One region of the Lysinibacillus sp. FSL K6-0075 genome, then DNA from elsewhere that is predicted to be linked to it. Evidence: a T-box and tRNA genes for the amino acid it is inferred to sense, from the RefSeq annotation. Region 1 holds a T-box; the other holds one or more tRNA genes.

What was found. The T-box of region 1 lies ahead of argS (arginine--tRNA ligase). A T-box ahead of a tRNA ligase gene usually reads a tRNA of that ligase, here a tRNA-Arg.
Region 2: it has a tRNA-Arg gene. The T-box ahead of argS (arginine--tRNA ligase) is inferred to sense a tRNA for this amino acid. The anticodon was not compared.

The regions. Positions count from the first base shown of each region.
Region 1 covers NZ_CP151947.1:2,448,195-2,463,937, reverse strand. Annotated here, with positions in the region: gene MHB65_RS12080 (AMP-binding protein) at 1-1,507, opposite strand, end outside; gene MHB65_RS12075 (acyl-CoA dehydrogenase family protein) at 1,555-2,733, opposite strand; gene MHB65_RS12070 (LysR family transcriptional regulator) at 2,906-3,814, shown strand; gene recQ (DNA helicase RecQ) at 4,039-5,817, opposite strand; gene MHB65_RS12060 (hypothetical protein) at 5,825-6,928, opposite strand; gene MHB65_RS12055 (MFS transporter) at 7,177-8,358, opposite strand; gene argS (arginine--tRNA ligase) at 8,489-10,162, opposite strand; T-box leader at 10,207-10,426, opposite strand; gene MHB65_RS12045 (metalloregulator ArsR/SmtB family transcription factor) at 10,540-10,839, shown strand; gene MHB65_RS12040 (MFS transporter) at 10,964-12,151, shown strand; gene MHB65_RS12035 (FAD-dependent oxidoreductase) at 12,170-14,056, opposite strand; gene MHB65_RS12030 (ATP-binding cassette domain-containing protein) at 14,653-15,743, shown strand, end outside.
Region 2 covers NZ_CP151947.1:4,056,780-4,072,522, forward strand. Annotated here, with positions in the region: gene gpmI (2,3-bisphosphoglycerate-independent phosphoglycerate mutase) at 1-393, opposite strand, end outside; gene tpiA (triose-phosphate isomerase) at 386-1,147, opposite strand; gene MHB65_RS20245 (phosphoglycerate kinase) at 1,167-2,351, opposite strand; gene gap (type I glyceraldehyde-3-phosphate dehydrogenase) at 2,899-3,915, opposite strand; gene MHB65_RS20255 (sugar-binding domain-containing protein) at 4,042-5,094, opposite strand; gene MHB65_RS20260 (glutaredoxin family protein) at 5,638-5,871, opposite strand; gene MHB65_RS20265 (S9 family peptidase) at 6,177-8,450, opposite strand; gene MHB65_RS20270 (TPM domain-containing protein) at 8,599-9,348, opposite strand; gene MHB65_RS20275 (LemA family protein) at 9,348-9,929, opposite strand; gene MHB65_RS20280 (spore coat protein) at 10,063-10,677, shown strand; gene MHB65_RS20285 (amino acid ABC transporter ATP-binding protein) at 10,765-11,487, opposite strand; gene MHB65_RS20290 (amino acid ABC transporter permease) at 11,484-12,194, opposite strand; gene MHB65_RS20295 (basic amino acid ABC transporter substrate-binding protein) at 12,282-13,079, opposite strand; tRNA gene MHB65_RS20300 (tRNA-Arg) at 13,579-13,653, opposite strand; gene clpP (ATP-dependent Clp endopeptidase proteolytic subunit ClpP) at 13,958-14,548, shown strand; gene MHB65_RS20310 (HPr family phosphocarrier protein) at 14,603-14,860, opposite strand; gene whiA (DNA-binding protein WhiA) at 14,973-15,743, opposite strand, start outside.

The sequences.
Region 1 (15,743 bases):
TTGTAAGTGGTAAAGATGTCTCGAAAATAATCTCCTTTGGCACCATATAGGAAGCGGTACGTTGCTTACAAAACTCGATTAATTCTTCTTTCGTACACGTTTCACCTTCACGTAGCACTGCGACTAAACAAACCGCCTCCCCCCAATCATTGTGCGGGATGCCGATGCAAGCACACATAGCCACCTTCGAATGCTGGTTCACAATTCTTTCTACTTCAGCAGGATACACATTGAAGCCACCCGAAATAATCATATCCTTTTTCCGTTCGACAATATGAAGATAGCCTTGTTCATCGAATTGTCCAATGTCACCTGTAAAGAACCAGCCATCCTGAAATGCCTCTGCTGTTAGATCAGGTCTATTGTAATAACCAATGGATACAGAAGGTGTTTTGACTGCAATTTCACCTGGCTGCAATGGTTGAACGTCTTGGCCCTTATCGTCGACTAAGCGAATTTGGGTAAGCATACACGGTTTTCCACAGCTCTTTAACACCTCCAAATTGTGCTCATAGGCAAAAAAGTGATCGCTTTTTGTCAATCTGGCAATGACGATACTGCATTCCGTCATGCCATACTGCTGTCTAAAAATAGGACCAAAAATTTCAAACGCTTCTTTCAAACGTTCAGAGGAAATGGGTGATGACCCATAATTGATATTGCGTAATGAGCTGACATCATAGTTTTTTTGCTTGGCCTCATCAATTAGCCGATAAATAATCGTTGGCACAACAAAGGTGCTTGTAATCCGCTCCGTTTGTACAATTTGCATAAATTGTTGTGGATGAAATGCCTTCATGATATAGACATGACATCCGGATGCAAGTGACCTTTGTAGCAACACGCCTGCCGCATGGATAATGGGCGTACAAAACAACACCTTGTCTCGGTCATCATATGGATACTCCATGCAAGAAGCCATCAGAGAGGCCCCAAAACCTCGCTGAGAGTGCATGACTCCTTTTGGCGTTCCAGTTGTGCCACCTGTGTAGGATAGGATGGCTACATCATCTAATGAGGCATCAGGAAAGACGTCACAGCCTTTTTTATGCTCTATCTTCATACGATAAAATTCTTCCGGGTAGTCAATGCCAAACCCCGGCACACCAACAACAGTAACGGTTTGTTTGCCGATTTCTTGTTGATAGCTTAGAACAGATGCTATATGCTTCTGCGTGGCCATAATGATGACTTGAGGCTCCGCATCTCTTAAAATAAACTCAATTTCCTTCATGCCTAGCTTATCATTTAACGGAACGACCGTAGCTCCACACCGACTGACAGCAAGATTGTAGACAACATTTTCAATACTATTTGGAATGAGAACTGCAACACGCTTTCCGACTTGTACGCCAAGACGAACTAACTGGCTTGCTGCCGCATCAACTTGTTCCCGTAATGTCTTATAAGTAATCGTTTCATTTGTCTCTACACAAGTAAGCGCTGGCTGTCTATCAAATTTATTTAAACTAGTAAATAGAAAAGCTTGAAACGTTATAGCATCCATGTAAACTTCCTCCTTTAGGTAAATAATCGTTTCGAAAGACGATGTATTTATGATTGACTCAGCAATTCTTTAGCTATTATGTTTTTCTGAATTTCAGATGTACCCGTCAAAATTCTAAACATCCGTACATCTCGATACATTTTCTCTACAGGATGTCCTTTCATTAACCCTTGACCACCCAAGATTTGAACTGCCTTGTCTGCCACTCGATTGGCAACCTCAGAGGTATACAGTTTCACCATAGATGCTTGCCCTCTCACGTTTTCACCATGGTCCATACGTTCGATCACATCGTAGAGCATACAACGTGCTGCATAGAGTTCAGTGGCCATTTCCGCTAACATATGTTGAATAGCTTGAAATTCCGCAATTGGTTTACCAAACTGTCTACGCTCTTTGGCATGGTCAACTGCTTCATCTAATAGCCGTTGTGCTACCCCAAGGTAGGTAGCTCCCCAAGACGCTCTGTTTTCATTGATTCTGTTAAGCCCCAGCATCAATCCCTTGCCTCGTTGACCGAGAATATTTGTAGAAGGCACTCGGCATTGGTTAAAAATTAGCTCAGCTGTACTATGTTCTCCCGATATAGGCACTTGAATTTTGCCGAGTTCAAAACCTGGTCGTTCCTCTGTCTGTTTCTCTACAATAAAGGCAGTAACGCTTACATTAGTTGGCTCTACCATTTCCTTTGCCAAAACAATTGCCCAGTCAGCATAGGGAGCAGCGCTAATAAAATGCTTTTTCCCATGTAATATGTAGCTATCACCATCCCGTATAGCTGTTGTTTGAATGGCACGGGCATCAGATCCTGCACCAGGTTCTGATAATGCAAAACAACAACCCGCTTCAGCATTAATCACTGGCATGACGTATTTTGTTAATTGGTCTGGCATAAAAACGTTTACCATCTGACCAATACGTAAAGGCCCACCGATTTCACCCAAAACATGCCCCCATAAAACCGCGCCTGATTTTGCAAGCTCTTCCTTTAAAACACATAGTCCCTTTAAGCTAAGCGACTGCCCTCCCAACTCCTTTGGTAGGTTGATACCATAAAATCCAAGCTCCTTTGATCGCTTTCGAACCCATGTAATTTGCTCCATCGAAATCTTCTGCTCTGCATCCATTTCATGCTCCCGTTCAAACGGTAATAGTTCATTGTCAATAAACGCTCGTAACTTCTCCTTTAACTGATCAAGATACTCAATTGTCCCTGTTGCTTGCATACTATACTCCTTTCCAACTCTCGTTCAATCTCAGAACGAAAACGTTTTCACTTTAAATTTTTAGAATAATAAAAATATTCTTGCTCATTATTTTATATATGGCTGTGAATAAAGTAAAATGGTAAAATATCATAGATACTTGAATATAATTCATATAAAAAGAGGGATGATTGTGCATATAGAGCAATTAAAATATATTGTTGAGGTAGCTAAAACACGATCGATTTCCATCGCAGCACAGAATCTTCATGTTTCACAATCAACGATCAGTAAATCCATTACGAACTTAGAGCAAGAATTACGTATTTCCTTGTTTACACGTTCACGGCTAGGCGCCATACCAACAGCCGAAGGGAAAAATATCATAAAAAAAGCCTATGAAATTGTGATGAAGTTGGAAGAAATACAGGAAGAAGCACAGGAGCAAACCTCCCTCATAAACGGGGAATTGAATATAACGGCTAGCCCTAGCTTCTTTCTGCCCATTTTACTTAAAGCGTTAACCAGCTTTAAAAAAGATTACCCTTCCTTTCGTATCCATATGACCGAAAAAAAGTCACCAACGATTATTGAAGAAGTGATTCAAGGGAAGATCGATATTGGCTTAGCGATGCTTGATGATATTGATTGGAATGCACATGAAGAATTGGTTTTCGAAGCCTTACTAGAGGGCAAAATCATGGTATGTGTCAGCAAGCATTCTCCACTTGCATTTAGTGACTATATCACACCTGAGGAGCTAATCCATGAAACAATCGTCATGTATGATGGGGTAATATGGAAGGATTCTATTACAAAATTTATGCATAAGTATGGCCCTCTTAATATTTTATTTACCACTAATAATACCGAAGTCATTAAAAAAGCCGTTGCTGAGGGCTTAGCCATCACCTTTTTGATGGATATAGCTTTACAGGATGATCATTATGTTACGAATGGAGAGATTGTCCCCATACCCTTAATAAATTTTGAATCCAATAAACGTTCCTTTGGATGGGTACGGTCTAAGAAAAAGCATTTCTCTTTGGCAGCAAGAGAGTTTTTAAAATACCTGAAAGCGAATATCGCCAAATCAGAATAAGAGCGTCTTTAAGATGCTTGCCCAATAAAAAAAGTGCCTAATTCTTTTGAATTAAGCACTTTTGTAGCATGGTTGATTAGAATGAGTGAAGCAGCTCATTGACGCCCCCTGGAAAGGACATTGGCGGAACGGAAATCAACTTCTCACCATGTTAGAAGATCTTATTCTGCTGGTGACACAACATGAAGTGCCTAATTCTTATGAATTAAGCACTTCAATGGAACTTAACTATTCGATGTTGTTTTCTGAAACGATTGGAGCGCATTAAAGAAACGAATGCCGTATTTTTCGAATTTTACTTCACCAATCCCACTAATATGTCGTAGCCCATCAAGCTCGGATGGTTTTTTATCACAAATTTCACGTAACGTTTTATCCGAAAATACAACAAATGGCGGTACCTTCTCCTCGTCGGCAATTTCTTTCCGTAGCACACGTAAATGTTCAAATAATGGATCATTATCCACCAGCTTCTTCACCGTGACAGCTTCCTTGCGCATGACGTGTCGATTGCCAAGCAGTACCTCCTTGCCTTCAGCTGATACATAAATTGTGGGGAATGTACCGTGCTTCACGGCCAGTAAGCCCTCAGCAATTAAAAATTCAATAAAGTTGGATACATCCTTTGAGGCATATTTTCCCTTTAAGATGCCATAGGTCGATAATCGGGCAAAGCCAAATTCAGCTATCTTTTGATTTTTAGAGCCAATTAACACCTGTGCCACCATGGTCTTACCGAATTTTTGGCCCATGCGTACAACACAGGCTAGCACCTTTTGCGCATCCTCCGTCACATCTGTTACTGCTCGTCCATCATTGCAGTTATTACAACGTCCACAAGGCTCCTCCTCCTCTTCCCCAAAATACGATAAAATCGCATTTTGGAGGCAGCCCTCTGTATGGCAGTAATCCACCATTGTTTGAAGTTTGGCTAGCTCCTGGGTAATACGCGCTTCATCCTGTGTTTGTTCAATAAGAAAACGCTGTGTTTGGACGTCGCCTGAAGCATACAATAAAATACACGCACTTGGCAGACCATCTCGCCCAGCACGGCCCGCTTCTTGGTAATAGCTCTCCATATTACGAGGCATCTGATAATGCAACACAAAGCGCACATTACTTTTATCAATACCCATACCAAAAGCATTCGTTGCCACCATGATACGTGCCTCATCTTTTAAAAATCGCTCCTGCTCAGCCATTCGCAAGTCCTCTGATAGACCCGCATGATATTTTGCAACGGCTTCTCCAGAGCGACTCAGCATATCATAAATCGCATCTACTGCTTTTCGAGTGGCAGCGTAAATGATGCCGACTTCCTGTTGATTTTTTTGTACATAATTTTTTATATAGCGTTCTTTATTTTCGCCAATTAACACGGAAAGCGCCAAATTCTCACGCGAAAAGCCTGTCATGACCGTTGCTCGCTCATCAATCGCTAACAATTGACGAATATCATCACAAACTGCTGGCGTCGCAGTGGCTGTCAGTGCTAAAACTGTGGGCTTTTGTGGCCATAGCTTAAAAAGCTTGTGGATGGAACGATAGCTTGGTCTAAAATCATGTCCCCATTGCGATATACAATGAGCCTCATCAATCGCTAGTAATGGCACAGATAAATACGACAATGCTTGAAGAAACGTAGTACTTTCTAGTCGCTCTGGTGCAATATAGAGGAGCTTTAAATAACCCGCACTCGCAAGTTGCATCGTTTCATCCACTTCCTGTGCCGTTAGCGTACTATTGATATAGGCTGCTGGAATGTTAGCCGTTCGTAAAGCCTCTACCTGATCTTGCATCAGTGAAATCAGAGGTGAAATGACGATGGTTAACCCCTCAAGCATCAACGCTGGAATTTGATAGCAAATGGACTTCCCTCCACCTGTTGGCATGACACAAAGGCTTGATTGCCCTTGTAATGTTTGTTCAATAATTTGTTCTTGACCTTGGCGAAAGGTTTCATAGCCAAAATGATGCTGTAGCATTTGTCTTGCTTGCTCCATGCAAAATTCACTCCTCATTTGTGAGACCAAGTAGCTTGTACTCGCCCTGTTCATTTTTTTCTAGCTCATACAGCATGTTGGAGTAGGCAAGTGCCTCCTGTCCAGCAGCATTCGTCAGCATATATTCCGTTTTGGCTTGCACGATGAGACGCTGTCCTTCTACGCGAATATCCTGAATGTCCGTGTCAGCGAAATGAATTTTGGCTTGTTTGGAAGCATAGTAGGCAACCATACTAGCCAAGGTTTCCTGTATCGCCTCTGTCCCGACAATGGGTTTCATGACACTTGCATCCTGAATTGTCACTGCCCCCTTTAAATGCTTGTGAAACGTATCTAAAAATAGCTTAATTTCATCGGTATTATAGGCAAATACATTTTCTCCATATTGTTCGATTGCTTGCTGTACAGCTTCTTTATCACCTTGTTCGATATAGGGATATAAATTTTTCGATTGGGATAGTCGTACACTGGCTGTCATGCCCTCGTCAATCCATTCATCAATGGATGATTGAAATTCCTTTATAGGCAATATGTATGGCTGGGACTCTCCCTGCTGTTGTCGATTAACATAAAGACCGACAATGGCTCCATTTTCAGCCTCCATGACAGGGCTTCCTAGAGGTATGGATTGTTCTGCTTTTATAAAATAGGCCGCTACCTTATCTTGGTATTTTTGAATCGTATAAGGTAAACCATTCACATAAACAGCTAGCTGATTGAGCTCACCTTCATAGAGATTAGGCACTTGCACATCCGCTTGATAGGATACTCGTAACATGGCCATATTATAGGCTGTTGACATGACATGAATAGTTGCTGCTACCAGCTTGTCCTCACCAAATTGAACAAGGGCAGTAGGTTTGGATGCCACCAGTGCGCCATTCGTTAAAACATACAGTTGATCATCCTGTTGCTTGATAATAATACCTGCACCAACACCATGCTCTCCAATCACTTTGACCTCTGGCACAATTTTTTCCTGTTGCTTCGTCACCGCTCCCTCTGTTTGCACATCTGCCTTTTTATTTTGAAACCAACCTGTACCTATTTGACTGTCACAGCCTGCTACAAGTAAAGCTGTCGCTCCTAAAACGAGCATCTTTTTATACATACCTTCACCAAAACTTTCTATTCAACATTCTCTCTTCTCTATCATAATCAAGGCGTGAGGATGTTTCAAGTTTACATAATACTATTATGAAATAATCAATATTAGAAAAATGCAGCTACTTTGCTCAATTCATTTCTTTCTACCTATTAATATTGATGGAAGACGCAATTTGCTGTGAGGATGGAAGGATATCATACCCTCAAAATAATTTTCACCAAAAAAGACATGTGCAACGTCACACATGTCTCTTACGATGTTTTTTTTCTTAGCAGTCCAGTCGTTGCCAAAATGCCAAGCATTAATAAGAGAAAGATCAGATACGTCCATGTATGATTACCTGTTAAATCATTGCAAACGCCTATTAGGATGGGGATAATCGCACTTACCATAAAGCCACCTGCTAGCACCATGGATGACCAGCTCGTGGCCTCCTGATCATTTTTGGCTTCATCAAGAGGCAACAATAGACCGATTGGAAATAGCCCACTTAACATAATGCCAATTAATAATATAGCCAGCCATAGGTAAATACCCGATGTGAGCCACAGTAGCATAAATCCAATCACGCCAACAAAGCTTAGCACTAGTAGCCAGGCCATTCGACTAGGCCATTTTTCCATGAGAAGTGGCACCGTCATATTCCCTATCATTTGCACAACGGACATTATGGTCAACATGGCACTTGCTGCCTCTAATGACAGGCCTTTATCCTGTAGTAGCGGTGTGAGCCATGACATGATCGAGAAAAAGAGCGACGTTTGTAAACCAAAGTACAAGAGGATCACCCAAGCACGTCTAGATGTCCACGGATTACGGGCATGTTCTGTCGCAGTTACTTGTTGCAGCTGCTCGTTGTGCCCGGATGGAATCGCCCATAGCCAGATAACGAGCGCGACTACGGCGAGTATTGACCACATGCCGAGGGCGACTGTCCAGCTATTACCGAACCCCTGATAAAAAGTCACGGTTAAGGCTGCGCTTAAAGTAGCCCCTACGCCAATACCGAATGAATAAATACCGACAACTGTCGTGAAGCGTTCGGGAAACTTTTTCTTAATATAAGCATTTAAAATAGGACCAATCATCGCAATCGCTAAGCCTGCTGCGAAGCTTGTCACGATGAGCAAGAAATAGCTTGCTTGGAAAAAGCGTAGCCCATTGGCGACAACAAGGAGGGTCACTAAAAGGGTGATAGCTGATTTCGTGCCCATTTTTCGCTGTAGCGGGACAGCCAAAGGTGCAAACAAGCCCATACAAAAAACGGGGATGGATGTAAGAAAGCTGATGCTTGTAGTCGAGACATGTAACGATGTCATCAGCACATTAAAAAGCGGTCCTATTCCCGTTACGGCTGGTCTCATGTTGAGTGCTACAAAAAATATACTAATGACCACTAGGGTGAGTGAAACGGTCCATTGTTTTTTAGCCATTTATTCGATCCTCTCTACTATTACGCAACATTCATTTATGAAAAACTTGCATCGATTCCTCTATCCTTTTACCATGTTTTCGATGGATGGTCAATGATTGGACCGTTTGCTTTTAAATGGCTAATGTTCATTACATATTTTTAGGGGATTCAATACCCAATAAGGCTAAAGACTCTTTTAAGACAATGGCCACACTATGACAAAGTGCGAGACGTGATGCTTGTTGTTCATCATCTGCTAATATTTTGTGCTGTGCATAATATTTATTCAATAAACGTGCCAGTAGTAAGGCATATTTCGCTATTTGGGACGGATCAGCCTGCTCAAAAGCCATAGCTACCGCTTTTGGAAACTGCTCCAGTAATAAGATAATCGGCCAAGCCTGCTCACCTAATGGTGTGAACATCATGTCTTGAGATGGTGCATTTGCTTTGTCTAAAATGGAGCAAATACGCGCATACGTATACTGCACATATGGTCCTGTTTCCCCTTCAAAATTCATCATTTGTTCGATTGAAAATTCAATATCGTTTAGGCGGTGGTATTTTAAATCATTAAAAATTACTGCTCCAACGCCCACTTGCTGTGCTACTCGCTCTTTATTTGGAAGATGAGGATTTTTCTCCTCAATATTACGCTTCGCCGTCACAATGGCCTCTGCTAGCACATCTGCTAATAACACCACTTTGCCTTTACGAGTCGACATTTTTTTACCATCCTTCAGCATCATGCCAAATGGGACATGCTGTAGATTCGTTGCCCAAGGATAGCCCATTTTTTCGATGACCTGAAAAAGCTGTTTAAAATGGAGGGACTGCTCATTACCAACGACATAGAACATCTTTTTGGGCTGGTAGTGCTGTTGGCGATACAGGGCGGCTGCTAAATCACGCGTTGCATAAAGTGTGGCCCCATCCGTTTTCGTTATTAAACATGGAGGCATCTCCCCCATCTCCACAACATACGCTCCGTCTGATTCCACGAGGAGCCCTTTGTCTGTTAGCTCTGTCACAACCGGTGTCATTTTGTCATTGTAAAAGGCTTCACCTGTAAAGGCATCAAAATCAATTCCTAACAGCTCATATATTGTTTGAAACTCTACTAATGACACATCTCGGAACCATTGCCACAATGCCAGTGCCTCTGCATCACCGTCCTCCAATGCTTTAAAGGCGGCACGAGCCTGCTCATTCAGTGTTGGATCTTGCTCTGCCTCTTCATGAAATTTCACATAAATCTTTAATAGCTCCTCAATCGGTGACGCTGAAATGGCCTGTTTGTTTCCCCATAGTTGATAAGCAACAATCAGCTTACCAAACTGTGTACCCCAGTCCCCTAAATGATTGATACGAATGGCTTGATAGCCATTTTTCTCTGCAATATTTGCTAAGGCATTGCCGATGACCGTTGAACGTAAATGTCCCATCGAGAATGGCTTCGCTATATTTGGAGATGAAAAATCCAAAACGACAGCTCCCATCTTTGTTGGCATAGTGCCATATTGTTGCTTGTCGCGCAGAATCTTGCTTAACACCTGTTGCGTCACCTTTTCTTGAGCTAGAAAAATATTGACATAGCCTCCAACGGCTTGCACACGCTGGATACTGTCATGGTTTAATTGACTTGCTATATCTGCTGCGATACTTTGTGGAGACTTTTTCCACACTTTTGCTAGAGTAAAGCATGGAAAGGCCACGTCCCCTAGCTCCAAGCTTTTTGGTTTTTCTAATAATGACAATATTTCCTCTCCTGTTATTTGTTGATTTAATGCGACTGCTATACTGTCCGCGATTTGTTTATTCATCTTGATTCTCCTCCTGTCCAAATAAAAAAGCCCTCGCCTCTAAAATTAGAGACGAGAGCATGATAATCCCGTGGTACCACTCTAGTTGCCATGTGACATGACCACTTTCCATTGTTAACGAGGTGACGCCCCGCTATTCTCTACTACTTGTTCGAGAATCTTCTCCAAAGTGCGCTTCATTCATGGTCCCTGCATTAGGCTCACACCATCCCTAACTCGCTTGCCAGTCATCCCATCAATTACTCTCTTTTTCATCGATTTTTTCTATGATTTTTACATATATTACCTGACTTCCTTATTGGCGTCAACCATTTTTACTGTAAAATGACGGTACTTAGCAATTGACATATCGAGATAATTCGATATATTATCGTCATATGGAACCAATTGAAATTTTCAAAGCGCTATCAAACGAGACGAGGCTAAACATCTTACAGTGGCTGAAGGAACCTGAGAAACATTTCCCAAAAGTGAGTATCGAAGGAGGCGTGTGTGTTGGTGATATTCAAGAGAAAGCTAAAACTTCTCAATCAACCGTTTCTCACTACTTAAATATGATGCAAAAAGCTGGACTTCTCGAATCTTTTCGTCATGGTCAATGGACATATTATAAATTAAAAGAAGAAACGATTCATCAAATTGCTTCGTTTCTTGTCTCAGAGACCCAAAATGATTAATTGGGTCTCTGTTTTAGTTATTATATCGATTATTCACGATAAATAGATACGCTGTATTGATTAGGTTTCGCATAATATATCGATTATTCTCGATATATAAATATAAAAGGAGAGTCATTATTTGATGAAAGAAAATACACTTAGTCATAAACATAAAATTTTAGCCTTTACCTTAACATTATTAACTTTTGTCATGGGAACAAGTGAATTTGTCATTGTAGGATTATTAACAGAGGTTTCGACAGATTTAGGCATTACCATTGCCACTGCTGGTTCCTTGGTTTCTGGATTTGCGATTGCCTATGCCATTGGTACACCTATCTTAACTGTTTTTGTTAGTAGATTTGCAAAATATCCACTCATGTTACTGTTCATTGCTATCTTTATACTTGGAAATATCGTAAGTGCCTTAGCTAGTTCCTATGGTATTTTAATGACTTCTAGAGTTGTTACGGCTGTTGTCAGCGGTGTGCTAACAGCATTATCTATGTCTTTAGCAAATGATTGTATGCCAAAGGAAAAAAGATCCTCTATCATTGCCTTAATATTTGCTGGTTTTACGATTGCCAACGTTATGGGTGTACCGCTAGGAACGATGGTGGGTCAATGGAGTAATTGGCATATGACATTCTGGTTAACGGCTCTATTAGGAGGGATTGCCTTTGTCATCAGCCTCTTTGTGCTACCTCGGAATAGTAAAGGAACAAAAGGTTCGCTATCAGACCAATTAAGTTTATTTAAGCAACCTAAAATCATTCTAGCATTCTTCATTCCTGTTTTTACGATTGCTGGAACATACACAATCTATACTTTTATTACGCCAATTTTAGAAAACAAACTTGGGATTGATACGAAATATATAAGTATTGTTCTGTTAATCTATGGTTTTTTTTCAATCTTTAGCAATCTTTTAGCTGGCAAGATCGCTCAACATAACGGTCTTAGTAAATTGCGCTATACATTCATCTTTCAGGCCATTATCTTATTTACCCTCTATTTCACGCTATCCTCCACGTGGCTGGGACTCATGAGTATTATGTTAATGGCTGTCATGCTTTATGCTGTGAATGCAACTGTTCAACTATACTTCATGGATCTAGCAGAAAGGTATTCCCCGTCTGCCAAAGACTTTGCATCCTCGTTAACCCCTGTAGCCGTTAATGTGGGCATTGCATTAGGTGCCGCAATTGGAGGGATTGTTGTTGCCACGGGGAATCTAGACAAACTATCATGGGCTGGTGGAATGTTAGCACTCATAGCTTCCGTGCTAACATATATAAGCTATCAATTGGATCAAAAGGATAGACAATAGAAAAAAAAGAAACATTCCTCAAGAAGAGGAGTGTTTCTTTTCTACATAATGAATCACATCAGCCATAATGGCATACATCTCTTTTAATTTTAGTTCCTTATTGTCAGAGATTTTTTTGGCTACCTGCTCCGTGACCATTCCTTTTTCAACTAATGTATCCCAGCTAGTCGCATTGGATTCACCGATGAGGACATCAGCCAAATACTGAGCTAGCTCATCTCGTTCAATAGCTTCATCGCCTTGATTATAAACTTTATTGATGACAATTTCGAGCTGATCCTTCATTCCTGATGCACTTTCTCCACCAGCACGGAGCATACTCTCTTTTAACATTTTAGCAAACTTTATTTTTGTCGCCTTACTGTCTACTTTTAAGTCATTATCATAGCCACCCACTACAAGGCCATAATTAATGAGCGTTTGAATGGCTTCATCATACCATTCCCCTTGATATGGATAGTCTACAGAAAATGAATCGACATAGGCACCTTGTTTAGTCAATTGCTCTCGTAACGTAGTGATTAATTTTTTATCCTTGCTCATGTCTCTAAAGGTTACATCCTGCTTCTGTGCAAGAGCAGCCGCAGTCCCAGCCGCTTCCCCTGTCACCATCCCTGTAGGAACAATGCGGGCACTACCAGCAGCGAGTGATGAATAACCTGCAGAGCGTCCAACTACCAGTAAGCCATCAATGTCCTTTGGTACTAACGAACGGAAAGGAATGGCATATTGCTTTGGTGCAGCAATCACATAGCCGTAATCATGAGGCGTTTGTGCTTGCACATCGACTGGATAAGAGGCAATCCCAATGCTATCCCACTGATCACTATTTTTCCAAAGGTCAGCCATTGGTAATTGATACTCTGCCCAAATATGTCTCGTTTCTCGTACATAGAGTTCTTCTGGATAGCTAACAATTTCAGCCTTTTCAAACCCAGGGAAGTTTGCTTGTAAATATTTTAGAATATGTAGCGTTTCCTTCTTCCCTGCGACAATGGCCGCTTGTTTTGAAGGCTCGTTCAAGCCATCAATACCAAAAATCTGTAGGGCATTAATGAAATATTCATCATCTACACGTGCTAAATTCAACCCTCGTAACCTTGTGCCCTCTTGCAAAGGCTTGTATTCATCATGCAGCTTTGTAAAGCCCCACATAACGGTATGATTTAAATTGGCACCGCCAAATACATTGGATTTAGCTGCTTTTTTCACTTCATCCCAATCGACATTTTTTAAATGCAGCATTAAGGTCACAGCCATGCGTTTATCCTTTATGCCAATATCTTCCCCACCTACAAAGAAAGGAACGCCCGACATGGCAGCAAAATCAGCATCCTGTGTGGCATCAATGAATGATTTTCCTGTCACAACATATGTACCGTACTCATTTTTTAATTCCACAGACGTTAATTGTTGTTGTTTGACATTCGCTTTCACGACCTCGGTTTGCACGGATAAGGTTAAGTTAGGCTCTTCATCGATCAGCTTTTTAAAGGCAGCCTTAGCACCTACAATGCCAAAAGCGTCTTTCCCTCTAACAAGCTCATGCCATTCCTTAAATATCCCCTCACTAATCGAGTTGTTATGGCCATCACGAGGAATGTCGAGGAAATTCAGCATACCATATGTAAATAATCCACCTAACTCTTGTCGTTTTTCGACCAGCAATGTTTTCGCACCATTTCGTGCAGCAGCCACCGCCGCAGCCACACCCTCTGGTTCACCACCGATGACGATGACATCATATTCTGCCTCTATATGTTCAATTGGTTCTGGCTTTTTATACTCATCCACTAATTTATTGTATGCCATAGAGTTTGTTATATCTTTAATAAAATAGTAGCTACCAAACCCAAGTAAAACTACTATTACACAAGTGGCTGTCCATAATAAGCCCTTACCCATAATATACCTCCAATTGTTAAAATTTCCATCGATGTGTTTATTTAATCATCATTCCCGCCTCAAGGGCTGAATGTCCTAGTTGAATGCAGGCATATCATTACCGCAAACGAATAATGCTTTTGCTTACAGTATTCTCTATGAAATTATCATCAAGATAAATGAATGAAATCATTTATGAGGATTGTGATGTTTTTTATTCTAACTTTAGCAACATCAATCTAGTATGAATGAAAGAGCAACGAATAGCTGGCATTCAAAACGGGGATGGGCTTGTGGGCACCAGTGATGATTTACTTGACATAAAAAAACAGTCAGAATCATTTTAGACGATAACTTTGTGAAGAAGCAACTAAAATCCCCATGGTAAATGATGTAAAATTTCTATTCTTTTTCAAAAATAGTTAATCACACTACAATATAGACGCCTCACGCTCGCAGAAAGTTACACCAAATTTAATTTTTTATTGTATCTTTATTCAGTTTATGATTAACAAAAAATGTGGAAAGAACGCCAAACCTTGATTTAATAATGTTTATAGACTATGGAACATATTTCATGCTATACTAGAGCCATTGTGAAAAAAGGAGGAACTTGCATGATTCAAGTTAGTAATGTAGGTCTTCGCTATGGCGATCGTAAACTATTTGAAGACGTAAATATAAAATTCACACCAGGCAATTGCTACGGTTTAATTGGGGCAAATGGTGCTGGTAAATCAACATTTTTAAAAATCCTTTCTGGTGAAATTGAAGCACAGGAAGGGAATGTATCGATGGGTAAGGACGAACGTTTATCTGTCCTGAAACAAAACCACTTCGAATACGATGAGCATACAGTACTCGACACAGTCATTATGGGGAATAAACGCCTCTATGACGTGAAAACAGAAAAAGATGCTATCTATGCAAAGGAAGACTTCTCAGATGAGGATGGCATGCGTGCTGCAGAGCTAGAAGGTGAATTTGCAGAGCTAAACGGTTGGGAAGCTGAATCAGAAGCGGCTACACTATTAAACGGTTTAGGTATCTCAGATGATCTTCATTACATGCTCATGGGTGATCTTGAAGGTTCTGACAAAGTCAAAGTATTACTTGCACAGGCACTATTTGGTCAGCCTGATGTGCTACTACTCGATGAGCCTACCAACCACCTTGACTTAAAGGCGATTCAATGGCTGGAAGAGTTCCTCATTAACTTTGAGAATACAGTTATTGTTGTATCCCATGACCGTCACTTCTTAAACAAAGTATGTACACATATTGCGGATTTGGACTTCTCGAAAATCCAATTATATGTAGGGAACTATGATTTCTGGTATGAATCTTCTCAATTAGCGCAAAAAATGGCACAAGACCAAAATTCGAAAAAAGAAGAGAAAATTAAAGAATTACAAGCGTTTATCGCACGTTTCTCTGCGAATGCTTCTAAATCGAAGCAAGCAACATCTCGTAAAAAAATGCTGGATAAAATTGAGCTGGATGATATTAAGCCATCAAGCCGTAAATATCCATTCATCAACTTCCAAATCGGTCGTGAAATCGGTAATGATGTCCTAACAGTAGAAGGCCTAACGGCAAGTAATGAAGGTGAAACATTATTCAAGGACATTCGCTTCTCATTGAACAAAGAAGATAAAATTGTTTTACTTGGTAGCCCTATGGCAAAAACAGCACTTCTTGATATTTT
Region 2 (15,743 bases), 1.6 Mb from region 1:
CGCAAACATATGCTCATAATGACTATGAACACCACCGTCTGACAATAAGCCCATAACATGTAGCTTTGACTGATGAGCTTTAACATGTGCTACTGCATCTAAAAAGGCTTGATTCGTAAAGAAATCTCCATCACGAATGGATTTATTTAAGCGTGTCAAGCTTTGGTAAACAATACGTCCAGCACCGATGTTTAAGTGCCCCACCTCGGAATTTCCCATCTGTCCTTCAGGTAATCCAACGGCTTCTCCCGCTGCTGTTAATGTCGCATGAGGGAATTGGCTCCAATATCGATCAAAATTTGGCTTATTCGCCTGTGCTACTGCATTCCCGAATGTTTCATCTCGAAATGCAAAGCCATCTAAAATAATTAATGCTACTGGCTTTTTAGGCATTTGCTGCCGCCTCCAATAATGTTAAATAAGATTCTGGTTGTAAGCTTGCTCCACCAACTAAAGCACCATCAATATGTTCTTTCGATAAAAGCTCCTGAATGTTATCAGGCTTCACACTACCGCCATATTGAATGCGCACAGCATTCGCAGTTTCAGCATTATAGAGCTCTTCGATTACTGCTCGAATCGCTCCACATACTTGGTTTGCATCGTCTGCCGTAGCCGTTTTACCAGTACCAATCGCCCAAATCGGTTCATATGCAATGACCATATGCTCTACTTGCTGTGCTTCAAACCCAGCAAGTGCCGCTTTAATTTGACCAGCAACTTTTTGCTCTGTTGTGCCAGCTTCACGTTCCTCTAGCGTTTCACCACAGCAAATAATAGGTACGATAGTATGTGCAAGTGCTGCTGCTACCTTTTTATTAATCGCTTCGTCTGTCTCATTGTAGTATTCGCGACGTTCTGAGTGCCCTAAAATGACATAGTCAACATCTACACTTGCTAGCTGTGCTGGACTAATTTCACCAGTAAAAGCACCTTCATTTTCATAGTGCATTGTTTGTGCACCAATCGCCAGCTCTGATTCACTAGCAACTTGCACAAGTGTAGGTAGGTAAAGAGCTGGTGCGCAAATAACAGCATCTACTTTGTCATTGGAAGGAAGTTTTTCCTGTACAGCATCTACAAACTGAATAGCTTCTTCAAATGTTTTAAACATTTTCCAGTTACCTGCAATAATTGGTTTACGCATCATTTTGCCTCCGATTAGCTTATTTATCGTTTAGTGCTACAATCCCTGGAAGCTCTTTGCCTTCCATTAATTCTAAGGAAGCACCGCCACCTGTAGAAATATGATCCATCTTATCTGCTACTTCAAATTTTTCAACTGCCGCTGCCGAATCACCGCCACCGATTACCGTGTAGCCTGCAGTTGTTGCCATTGCATCAGCAACTGTTTTTGTGCCGTTTGCAAATTTGTCCATTTCAAAGACACCCATTGGCCCATTCCAAATGATTAATTTAGAGTTTTTAATAACTTCTGCATAGTTTGCAGCTGTTTTTGGACCAATATCTAGGCCCATCCAATCAGCTGGAATAGCCTCTACATCAACGATTTGTGTTTCAGCATCCTGTGAAAATTCATTTGCCACAACAGCATCGACTGGCATATGTAATTGCACGCCTTTTACTTTTGCCTTTTCAATAAAGGACTTTGCTAGCTCAATTTTATCTTCTTCTAACAATGATTTACCGATATCATGGCCTTGTGCCTTAATAAATGTAAAGGATAAACCTCCACCGATAATTAAGTGATCTACTTTCTCTAACAGGCTTTCAATAACACCAATTTTATCTTTTACTTTGGCACCACCAATAATGGCTGTAAATGGATGCTCAGGGTTAGACAAGGCTTTACCTAGTACATCTAATTCCTTTTGCATTAGGAATCCAGATACAGCTGGAATATGCTTAGCAATTCCTTCTGTAGAAGCATGTGCTCGGTGGGCTGCACCAAAAGCATCATTGACATAAATATCTGCTAGCTGAGCAAATTGCTGTGCTAATGTCGGATCATTTTTCTCTTCACCAGCATGGAAGCGTACATTTTCAAGCAGTAGAATATCTCCATCTTGCATGTTTGCAACGGCTTCTTCCACCGCTTGCCCAATGGATTCATCAAGCTTCGTAACAGGCTTACCCATTAATTCAGCTAAGCGAATGCCAACAGCTGTTAAACGCATGTCTTCTTTTACTTCACCCTTTGGACGACCTAAGTGAGAAGCTAGAATAACTTTAGCACCCTGCTCTACTAAATACTCGATTGTAGGAATAGCTGCACGAATACGTGTCTCATCCGTAATAGCACCATCTGCCATTGGCACATTAAAATCTACACGTACAAAAACGCGTTGACCCTTTACTTCAATATCTTTCATTGTTTTCTTATTTAACATGAAGAAACTCCCTTCAAAATTTGTTTTAGTCTTACACCCTTGTGTTTTACCCATCTTGGCTCTACACCATGCTTACTAAATTGAAAAGTCATTTTGGTACTTTTTCAGGGTCACTATCTAGTGTGATTATGATTCTCCAACTTTTGATAATGAACCCTAATACTTGTTTTTATAGTAGCAAAAGTTACCTTCTATGTCTTGCAATCACCATGTATCAATTACGCCTTAGCGTAATTGCGTCCAGATTTTTTTCGAGCTTGCTCTAAAAGCTCCTCTTCAAAATCTGTGACGTCTGCTGGGGCTTTTATCTTGATTCAGTTTGTGTTTAGACACTCACTGAATCAAAGAGAGCAATTTGTGTATTCATCTCACCACGTATAGAGGTGGGCGTTTTCTGCTGAATTTAGTTAAAAAAGGAGTAAGGGTTATCCCTTACTCCCAATACCCTTGTATATTATATCTATTCGATATTATAAAGGCTATACTTTTTGTGCATAAAAAGCAGTAATATGTCACACTTTTTACTCAAAATGTCGAAATATGATACTTATTTATGGTTTAATCCTTGTTCAGCAATGTATAAAGCTAGGTCCATTAAGCGAGTAGAGTAACCAATTTCGTTATCATACCAAGCTAAAACCTTCACCATTTTGTTTTCTAATACCATTGTTGAAAGACCATCTACAGTAGAAGAATGATGGTTACCGTTATAATCGATTGATACTAATGGTAGCTCATTGTAATCTAAAATGCCTTTTAATTCATTTTCAGAAGCTTCTTTTAATGCTGCATTAATCGTTTCTTTCGATACATCTGCTTTTAGCTCCACAACTAAGTCAACACATGATACGTTAGGTGTTGGCACACGCATAGAGAAGCCATCTAGCTTACCTTTTAATTGTGGTAATACTTTTGATACTGCTACTGCTGCACCCGTTGTTGTTGGAATCATAGAAACCGCCCCAGCACGTGCACGACGTGGATCAGAGTGTGGGAAGTCTAGAATTCGTTGGTCATTTGTATAAGAGTGAATTGTTGTCATCATACCGCGTTCAATGCCAAATTTCTCATCAAGTACTTTAGCTACTGGTGCAAGACAGTTTGTTGTACAAGAAGCATTGGAGATTACATCATCAGTTGCTGGGTTATAATCCTCATGGTTTACACCCATAACAAATGTAGGCATTGCCCCTTTTGCTGGTGCCGATAGAATGGCTTTTTTCGCGCCTGCTTCAATATGCTTGCCTACTTCTTCCATTGAACGGAATCGACCAGTACATTCAAGCACTACGTCTACGCCTAATTCGCCCCATGGTAATTGTGCAGGATCTTTTTCAGCATATACTTTTACACGTTGGCCATTTACTACGAAAGAATCTTCATCTGCATTGACTTCAGCATCATAGATACCGTGTACTGAATCATATTTCAATAAGTGCGCAAGCTGACCAGCATCTGTTAAGTCGTTTACGGCTACTACTTCAATTTCATCATGCTTCATTGCCTCACGAAATACTAAACGTCCAATACGTCCAAATCCATTAATCGCTAATTTTAATGCCATTGTTAATTCCTCCAATAATGTGTATTGTCTGTCTCTATGAATAGAGACATCAAAATTTACTTTATGCTCATTCAAAAAGTGTTCTAGCACTTTCTGAGATCGAGTGACATGTTTGATACTTTACCATCATTCAAGATGCTTATTTTCTATAGAAGATAATTGGGCAGCAATTGCTTTGGCTGCTGCTTCATCTGTTACAAATATGGTTTGCTTAGGTGCTACTTTAAAATAGGAAAGCATTGCATTGACCTTTTGTTTTCCTGCTGCAACTGCAATGACTTGCTGGCTATTTTGTACCTGCTCAAGTTGAATACCAATCGTACGTATACGATGAACAATTTCACCATTAGCATTAAAATAATAGCCAAATGCTTCACTTACAGCGCCTTTCTCCTCAAGAATTCGCAAATCCTCTGGAGATGAATTACGACGAATCGCCATTTCCTCTGCGGAGCCAATCCCGTGAATGACGCAATCTGCTTGATCGTAGAATGCCATCATTTCTGTTACCATCGGCTCTGTTAACATCGCTTGATAAGCTTGCTCACTTAAATGCTCCGGTAAAAATAAAGTACGGTACTGTGCCTCCATCTGCATGGCAAATGTTGCAACAAGTGTATTGGCCTGCATTTGCATTTCATGTCCAATCCCTCCGCGTGCAGCTACAAAAGTGATATCCTTTTGCCCGTCTAGAGGATGTAAAAACTGTGCAAGAGAGGCAACAGATTTTCCACCAGTGACAGCTACTACTTGCTCATCAAAAGCAGTCGACATAAATTGCAATGCCGCTTCTTTGCCTAGCATGGTCAGGATTGTATGATCCTCATTGTAATCACCAGGAACTACGACTACACGCTGGATGCCAAAATGGTTTTCGAGCACTTTTGCAAGCTGTGTTAAACCAGACCATTCGTAAACGATGACTCTTAATTTTTCAATGACTATTTCACCATCATCTGTACATACCATACCCGACTTTTGCGCATCTAATAACCCTTGTTCACGTAAAATATCAGTTTCTTTACGTATTTCTCTTTCTGTCATTTTCAGTGAATCGGCTAGCGCACGTCGTCCGATTGGTTGCATAAGTTGAACGGCTTGCAAAATTCGATATCTTGATTGCAGAAGCGGATACATTTCAGGAAGTAGCCTTTGCTGTGCCTCTGGAACAGTTAACATATCTATCTACTCCCTTAATTAATAGTTGTGGGCTTAATTTTATCCCACTTAATTATTTTGCGTCCCACTTATACTTTTATTATAATATGCATTGTTTTAAAGTGCAAGTAGTTGAATTGTTTATATTAAAAAAAGCCTCATAGCCATCAACATGGCTACGAGACTTTTTTGTACTTATTTAGTGAAAGATAAAATCGCGTTCTTTTTAAAACCTTCTAAAGCTTTTGTTGCTTCACTTTTATTTGTAAATTCAAAAATACGAACATCCTTTTTCTCAAATACTGTAAAATCTCCCTTCACATCATTCATTTTTGTAATATAACAACCACTAAAATTTGTGATACATTCGCTAAACTGTTTTATAACAACTTCTTACTTGATACCTATTCTACTCCGTTTTTTATGAAAAGAAAGTCTAATGTGAAGGTCTTCACAAACTGTTCAAATTCAAAACGCTTTCATTGAACAATTTGTGAATTGTGTGAATTACAGCTAACAATAGAGTCATTTTTTCCGTTAATAACCTTTTATACATTCAGTAAATTAACTGCCTAATTGCTCCATCAAGGTGGCATAATCTAAATTACCATACTGGATTACGACACCATCCTTCTCAACTACAGGAATCATTAGCATATATTTTTCATGTATGCGATCATCTTGCTCAATATCAATCACATCAATTTCAAAGGGAACATCTTCCTGAACAAGCTTTAATGTCTGTAATCCTTCTACACATAAAGGACAATTTGCCCGACTAAAAAATTTAATCTTCATAGATAGCACCTCCCATCTTTATTATAAACGAAAGTACAATGAAGTTATGGCTACTATTCATTGACGATTTATATTTTGATGGATGACGCCTCTAGAATGTTTTTACCAGAATTTAAAAAGCATAATCTTATTCGTTTCAGTATTTCTCAAGTGGATGAACAATAAATTTATAATGGTATTGAGGAACTGGCTCTGTATATTTCTCCATTTGATCGTAAGAAACGCTAGACAAACTCTATTCACCTTATGTAATTAAAAAGGCATTGATTGTGAGCAAGCTACACATCAATGCCTTTCGTTTCAGATTATTTTAAATGACTATCGAAAAATTTCACCATGGCATTATAGAATTCAATTCTATTTTCTTCGTTAGCGAAGCCATGTCCTTCATTATCTTTTAGCATGTATTCTACATCGACACCTCTAGCACGTAAGGCTTCCACAATTTGATCGGATTCTGCTTTGTTCACACGTGGGTCATTTGCACCTTGAGCGACAAATAATGGTGTTTTGATTTTATCTGCATGGAAAACAGGTGAAACAGCTGTTAATAATTCTTTGTCCTTCTCTGGGTGACCTACGCGCTCATAAAACATGTTACGCATAGTTTCCCAGTAAGGTGGGATGGTATTTAATAACGTGAATATGTTAGATACCCCTACATAATCAACTGCTGCAGCATATAAATCAGGCGTATACGTAATACCAGCTAATGTTGCATAACCTCCAAATGATGCACCATAAATACCGATGCGATCAGGGTCTGCAATGCCTTGGTCAATTGCCCATTGGACACCATCTGTAATATCATCTTGAATTTTCAGACCCCATTGCTTATTTCCAGCTTGAAGGAACTCTTTACCATAGCCAGTTGATGAACGGAAATTCACCTGTAGCACTGCATAGCCACGATTAGCTAACAATTGTACTTCTGGATTGAAGCCCCACATATCACGTGCCCATGGTCCACCATGTGGATTGACAATAAGAGGGAGATCTTTCACTTCTTTATTTTTCGGTAAAGTTAAATAGCCATTAATTGTTAAACCATCTCGGCTCTTATAAGAAATTGGATGCATTTCAGCAAGTTCATTCGGATTTAACCAAGGACTTAAAGTGGCCAATTCTGTTAATTCATCTGTTGTTGAATCGTAGTAATAATATTTTCCATAGACAGTATCACTTGAAACACTCACAATAAATTTTGTCATTTCTTTATTGTAATCATTGATACCAAGCTCACTTTCATGCACATTCAGCTTGCTTTGAATTTTACGGAAAAGCTTTTCAAAGTTCTCGTCAAAGAATTGATAATGTGGTTTATCTGTTATATATGCACCATATAGCAATTTATCGTGTTCAGCACTATATAAGACACCCGAAACATCTACTTGATCATTAGACATAATGACTTCTTCATTACCTTTTAAGTCGTATTTCACCACTTCTACTTTATCTCTACCTTTATTTGATGTAGCATAAATGTATTGATTGTCTTTAGAAAATGCTAGTGGCATTACTTCATCGCCAGCTTCCATTTCAATAAATGGCTTGAATTCATCCTTTTCCGAATCTCTATAAAGAATCGTTCCTTCCACACCATCTGAAGCTACGGCAATTCGCACATTTCCATTGCGATCTGCTAGCCAGCTCGTAATATTACCAGGATTTTTTGCAACATGAGTTGTTTCACCAGTCTTTACATTCAGCTTGTAGACATCAAAAACTGTTGCATCTTCCTTATTCATCATAATAAGTATTTCATCTTTAACACCTTGCAGACCACTTAATATGCCAACTGTGACGTTTGGATATGGTGTTAAATCTTTTTCCTCAGCGCCATTAAATGTCGTAGAATAAATATGGAAGTTTTCATCTCCACCTTTATCCTTTAAATATAGTAAATTATTATCTTTCCAGAAAAATCCTGCAACATCACGATCTTTTGAATTAGAAACACGAACGGGCTCACTATCATCATTCATCTTTTTCACGAAAACATTGGATCTGTTCTCCCAAGCAGAGGAAAAAGTAATGTAATTGCCATCAGGTGAAAGTTCATAACCAAAGTTCCCAGGATTCTTCATAAAGTCTTCAACTGAAATTTCCTTTACACCTTCATGATTGGAACCATTTTTTTCTTGTTTTGCATTGTTTAAAATTTTTACTGCATCTTGTTTTGATATTGCTTCACTACTTAATGATAAGCCATTAAATAAACCAATTTTATTGGCTTTCTCTAAATACTCAGCAAGTGAAGCCTCTTTTTCTTCTTTATTTAACGCTCTTACTAAAATTCGAGCCGCTTCATCATGTTTAATCGTCAAACTTAAATCTGTGAATTCCCCAGCCTTTACCCATTTATCAATAATTTGTTGACGCATTGAATCTGAGCCGTGCTGGAATGTTAAAGTTGTTACAGCTAAATTCAAAAATTCCTGCGCTGTCAATCGTTCTTCTTGTGCTATCACGGTGCTAGTTGTTTCGTTGGCAGCACGAACTTCTTGCATTGTTGCAGGTATAACGACAGAGGTTGTTAAAATAATTGCTAACGATGCAGATAAAAATCTTTTTTTCAAAAATGATTCCTCCCTATATCAGTTTACGTTATATCGATTGTCGATATATTTAAATTATAACAATTCTAGCATTATTGTCAATAATTGAGAGAATTTAATTGATTCATAATGAAAGCGAACTAAACAAATTAGTTCGCCACTACCCCTATTAAAATTTCCGGCTTGCTCCTCCGCCGGCGGAAGTTCCTCCACCAAATCCGCCAAAGCCACCTCTACTTGAACGTCCTCCACCAAAGCCACCTGGATAGCCTCCATAGCCTCCACTGCGAGGACCTCCGCCGCCTTTCGAAAAGAACGAATAAATAATAATGACAACGATAATGATTAAGATTATTAACCAAGTGGGCATGTCTTCCCCTTCGGTTGTATGTGCTGGTAATTCACCGCTCCAATTATACTCTTGGGCAACAGCTCGAAAAACTTCAGTATAGGTCGCTTGGAATGCTTGATCTAAATTACCCGTACTTGCCGAAGGATAAAAGGCATTATCTAAAATGCGTCCTAATTTACCATCTGGTAATGCTCCTTCTAAGCCCTGGCCCACAGCGATTACAACGTCGTTATTCCCTTCCCCTTGACCAAAAGTAGTTAAAATCAAGACACCGTTATTTTTCTCCTTATCACCTATGCCCCATGACCGAATCAATTTTGTTGCATACATCTTTGGCTCTTGTCCATGAAGACTATCAACTGTGACTACCATGATTTCAGCACCTGTGCCTTGATCCAATTGCTCTGAATAATGATTTAACTCTTCTTTGACATTCGCTGAAATTACATTGGCAAAGTCATGTATATACGTATTTTTCATGGGTGACGGCATAGCTGCTTTCGTTATATCCGAGAAAAAAAGAAGCACCGAACAAACGATGATCATCTGTACAATGCAACGCTTCATTAATGTGTACCTGATTGACTAAAGTTGATAGATGGTGCTTTGTCAGCTCCTGCTGCGGCTTTAAAGTATTCTTTTTGTTCGAAGCCAAACATCCCTGCCATCAAATTACCAGGAAAACGTTTAACATGTTTATTGAATTGCTGCACCTCATTATTGTAATCCTCACGTGCTACCGCCAGGCGATTTTCAGTACCTGCTAGCTCATCCATTAACTGACGGAAGTTTGCATCTGCTTTTAAGTTTGGATAATTTTCCACAACGACTAGTAAACGACTAAGAGCGCCCGTTAATGCATCATTGGCGACAGCTTGCTCCTCTGGTGAGCTTGCACTCCCCATTTGGGCACGCGCCTCCGTAATACTCGTTATCACCTCTTGCTCATGATTGGCATAGCCTTTCACAGATTCCACCAGATTGGGAATCAAATCATAGCGACGTTGGAGCTGATTTTCAACTTGTGCCCATTTAGAATCAACATTTTCCTCGGCTGTCACCAGGCTATTATATTTAGGTATGAATAATAAGGCGATTACAACAAGAATAATGACAATTATTCCAATTGGTCCAAGCAACTTTTTCAATTTTAAGCCTCCTTGACTTGCTTTTCCTTCTATCATTAGTCTACATTTTTACCTTTACATTTATACCGTATGAAATTGAATTGACTCGACATACTAAATACTGCAACAAAAAATTATTGAGGAGGCGTTTTTTTTGTCACAATCGTTTTACAACGAATCATCAAATCAAACAAATTTCAACCAACAGCATAGCCTAAATCATGGTGGCCATGAAATGATGGACATGCATGAAACAATTGGCGAAATTATTGCAGGTATGAACCAAGCCATTATTTTGCGTCCCCATGTAAAAGACCCTGAACTACTCAACATTTTGGATCGTCAATATAATTTCACTCTAGGTATGTACAATACAATCGTAGAGTCCTTTAAAACAGGGCACGATCCATCTGTTCCAACAGGACGTTACCAAATGGAAACAGGAAATGACTTCAAATATGGCTTAAATCCTGGTCAACCGAAAAAGCCAATGCAAAATGCTAATGAAATAAATGATGAAGCCATTTCTGGATTCTTACTTGGTGCTCAAAAAGGGGCAGCAAAATGTATGACAACCGCTGCGTTGGAGACAACAAACCCTGTTGTTCGTCGCGTTGTTGCAGATAGTATTCCTAACTGCATTGAAATGGGATACGAATTATCCATTTATCAAAATAAACATGGCTATTATCAGGTGCCTCAGTACTCCCAACAGGATATGCAAACGATGCTAAATGCATACGACACAACATCTAATCCCCTTCATTAAATATGAACAGTCCATGGTGAATACTCATCATGGACTGCTTTTTTTAGCACAAAAAAGCGAACGAGCACGTCGTTCGCTTTTTCAGCTTTATAATACTTTTCCTAAAAACGCCTTTGTTCGATCGCTTTGTGGATTGCCGAATAGTTCCTCTGGAGAACCTTCTTCTACGATATAGCCTCCATCCATAAAGACTACTCGATCGCCTACTTCACGAGCAAAGCCCATTTCATGCGTCACAACCACCATTGTCATCCCTTCAGCCGCTAGATTTTTCATAACATCTAGCACCTCTTTTACCATTTCAGGGTCAAGTGCTGAAGTTGGCTCGTCAAATAAAATAGCTTTTGGCTTCATAGCTAAGGCACGAGCAATTGCCACACGCTGCTGTTGACCACCCGATAACTGCTCAGGATAATTATAGGCCTTGCTATCGAGTCCAACTTTTTTTAATAGCTCATGTCCTAGTTCTTCTGCGTTTGCACGACTCATTTTACGAATTTGCATAGGTGCCATCGTGACATTATCGATAACAGTCATATGCGGGAATAAGTTAAATTGTTGAAACACCATGCCCACTTCTGCACGTATTTCATTGATATTCGTTTTAGGATCATTAATCTTTACATTTTCAATATAAATAGCACCATCTGTTACTTCTTCTAACATATTAATGCATCGTAGAAATGTACTTTTTCCTGATCCAGATGGCCCAATGACACAGACAACTTGTTTTTCTTGAATTTCATAATCGATTCCTTTTAATACTTCAAGCTTACCAAAGTACTTGTGTAGGTTTTCAATTTTTATCATCTTGCTTCCCGCCCTTCTACCTTAGCTTTACGAGGGACATAACTATTGCTAAATCGTTTCTCGATAAATGCTACAACTTTCGTTACACCATATGTTAAAACTAAATACAATAATGCTGCAACGATATACGGTTCCCAGAAGCGGAAGCTTGCACCAGCTACTACCTTACTAGCATATAAAATATCTGGTGCGGCAATAACTGTTACGAGTGAAGAATCTTTTAATAATGCGATGAATTCATTCCCTAATGGTGGGATCATACGTCTAAATGCTTGAGGTAAAATGACCTTACGCATCGCTTGGTTATGTGTTAACCCAAGAGAGCGTGCAGCCTCCATTTGCCCTTTTGCAATACTTTGAATCCCTGCACGGAAAATTTCTGCATTGTAAGCAGCGCAGTTTAAAATAAGCGCTGTAATCCCCGATACCATATAACCTAAAGAATGACCAAAAATTGTTGGAATAACTGCTAAGTGAATTAACAAGATTTGTACAAGCATCGGTGTTCCACGGAATAAATCGATATATAGTTTAGATGGCCAATAAATCCATTTTTTACTCGATAATTTTCCAAGACCTAAAAATAGCCCTAATAGAATACCGCCAAAATAACCACTAAGTGTCAAAATAAGTGTTACGCCAATACCTCGTATAAACATATCTCGGTAGTTCCAGACAATGTCCCAGCGTAAGTCAAAGATGTCCATCCGAAAACCCCATTCCCCTTTAAATTACGAATAATAAATGAGCCGCTAGCACAATTACTATGTTAGTAGCATCATGTCATTCATTTGTTACTCAAAATCAGTGCCCGTAATTTCTTTTAATTTACCGTTTTCTTTAATCTTTTTAAGACCTTCATTTAATTTATCTAACAATTCTTTATTCCCTTTTTGAACCATGAAGCCATAGTATTCTTTATCGAATGCGTCATCTTCAATTACTTTTAGTTTTTGATCTGGATGAGCTTTCATATATTCATAAACTACCGCATTATCTCCGATAGCTGCATCAACATTACCATTTAGCATCTCTTGAATCGCGATTGGCTGACTTTCAAATGCCATAATATTTGTACTTGCTTCCCCTTGTAGCTTTTTCGCCGCCATATGACCAGTAGCATTAATTTGTACTGATACTTTTTTATCTTTTAATTCATCAAGAGATTTGATTTTTGAATCTTCTTTCACAACAATTAATAATTGAGACTCATAGTATGGTTCAGTGAAATCAAATGATTCTTTACGCTCTTCAGTAATTGTGATTCCTGAAGCTCCGATATTTGTTTCACCATTTTTAATTGTTTGGAAAACTGGTTCCCACCCAATATTATTCCACTCAACTTCAAAGTCCATTTCATCTGCAATAGCTTGTAAAATATCGACATCAATCCCTACAATTTTCCCTGAATCGTCAACAGATTCAAATGGTGCAAAAGTGGCCTCAGTACCAACTTTGTATACTTTCTTGCCATCTCCGCCGTCTTCTGAAGGTGTACTACCAGAAGAAGCATCATCTTTTGTACCACATCCTGCAAGTGCTAATGTTAAAGCTGCGATAATCATCAGTAACATCCAACCTGTTTTTTTCATTGTATTTCCCCCTAGTTCGATAATTTTCCAAAATACGTATTATTTTTCGCAATTCGGAAATGTTAGACTATTAGGTCAATTATATTAACAATATAGTATTTAGACAACAACTTTTCGCATAAAACTAAATATTTTTTCATATAAATTTATAATTAATTCATATAATTTGAAAAAACATGTATAAATCACAAGAAATTAAACCTAAAACTAATATATATACAATGAGAACCATGCCAAATTTCGATAAATTTAGGCAAAAAAAAAGAATCCCCTCAGATAGGATTCTTTTTTTTCGACTATTGCTAGTCTCACGTACAGTATGTTCACTAAAAAATAATTTGGAGTTATTGCTTTTTTGAAGGTTTGAAAGGAATAAATAGGGGAATAATGCCAACTAGGACAGTATTCACTTTATTCTTCCTCTCGATCTCCAGTAAGCAGGCTGCTAAACTACTTATTAGGAGATGAGCTATTACAGTATATCAATTCATCAGTAAAATGGCGCCCTCGGAGGGAATCGAACCCCCAGTGCAAGAACCGGAATCTTACGTGTTATCCATTACACCACGAGGGCAAAAGACACAAAAAAAAAGTACTCACTCTAGGCTTACGAAAAGCATGATGTAGATAACCCTCATTTGAAGCATACCTGCAAAATAGTGTCCTGTACTTTAAACTTATAACCTTAATTATTATACAAGCCCATCCTATATAATTCAACCATAGAATGCAAAAACAATTTATTTTTTTAATTTCACTTTAGCAGGGTTAATATTTGACCTTCCCTGACTATAATGTGTATGATAAGGATACAGCTGAAATACAAAGGAAATTTTCAGTAAAGGTATTCGAATTTAGCTTTTTAAGGAGGATTTAACATGAATTTAATTCCTACAGTTATTGAACAAACAAGTCGTGGTGAGCGTGCATATGACATTTATTCACGTCTACTTAAAGACCGTATTATCCTTTTAGGAAGTGCCATTGATGACAATGTTGCTAACTCCATTGTCGCTCAGCTTCTTTTCCTACAAGCAGAAGATCCAGATAAAGATATCTCACTTTACATTAACTCACCTGGCGGATCCATTACGGCTGGTATGGCTATTTATGACACAATGCAAATTATTAAACCACAGGTACAAACAATTTGTATTGGGATGGCTGCATCAATGGGTGCTTTCCTACTTGCAGCTGGTGAACCTGGTAAACGTTTTGCTCTACCAAATGCTGAAGTGATGATTCACCAACCACTAGGTGGTGCACAAGGTCAAGCGACAGAAATTGAAATTGCTGCTAAACGTATTTTATTCTTACGTGAAAAACTAAATGGCATTTTATCTGAACGCACAGGTCAACCACTTGAAGTCATTGCAAGAGACACAGATCGTGATAACTTCATGACTGCTGAACGTGCAAAAGAATATGGCTTAATTGACCACATTATGCATCGTAGCGATAATAAATAAAAAATAAAAGGCATCACAGATTTTCTCTGTGATGCCTTTTGTGTTCAATGAATGTTAATCTTCATTTTCAATAATTGTTGCCAATGCTGTAACCGCTTGCTCAGCATCGTTACCTTCACTACTTAAAGTAACTTCAGTACCTTTAGCAACAGCTAAGCTCATGACACCCATAATGGATTTGGCATTTACTTTTTTCTCATCTTTTTCTAGAAAGATATCAGCACTAAAACGATTTGCTTCCTGCACAAATAGTGCTGCTTGTCTAGCTTGTAGTCCTAATTTTAATTTAACCTGGACTCTTCTCTCAATCATTCTCAAAACTCCCCTTCACTACCGTTCATCTATTAGTTTTATCTTACCTCACTTACTAGCAAAAGAACAATAAGCGATTAGCATGACATTCATACCTGAAAAGTATGATAACTTAACCACCTATTTTTTCACCGCGCCTTAATGCATCAGCAATCTCATCAATTTTTCTCAATCGATGGTTGACACCTGATTTACTAACCGTTCCACTAGATACCATTTCACCAAGCTCTTTTAATGTCACATCTTGGTATTCTACACGGAGACGTGCTATTTCACGAAGCTTCTCTGGTAGTTGATCAAGACCAATTGAATTTTCAATAAATCGAATATTCTCTACCTGCCGTAATGCTGCACCAATGGTTTTATTTAGGTTGGCTGTTTCACAGTTTACAATACGGTTGACACTATTGCGCATGTCTCGCAATATGCGAACATCTTCAAATTTCATCATAGCCTGATGTGCACCAACAATATTAAGGAAATCCGAAATTTTTTCTGCTTCCTTTAAGTAAGTCACAAAACCTTTTTTACGTTCGATTGTTTTGGCATTGAGTTCAAATTCATTCATCAAATCCATTAATGCTTCACCATGCTCTTTATATAAAGAATACACCTCTAAATGATAAGCTGATGTTTCTGGATTATTGACAGAACCTCCTGCTAAAAATGCACCTCTTAAATAAGCTCTTTTTTGGCCACTCTTTTGAATGAGCTTTCTTGAGATCGTATGGTTAAATTGAAAGTCGTCTGAGATGATTTCTAAATCAATTAACAGCTCACGCGCACCTTCTCTTACACGGCATATATACACATTATTTTTTTTCAGTCGCATTTTCTTACGAACCAGTAATTCCACATTGTACGGATACAATTTTTTCATAAT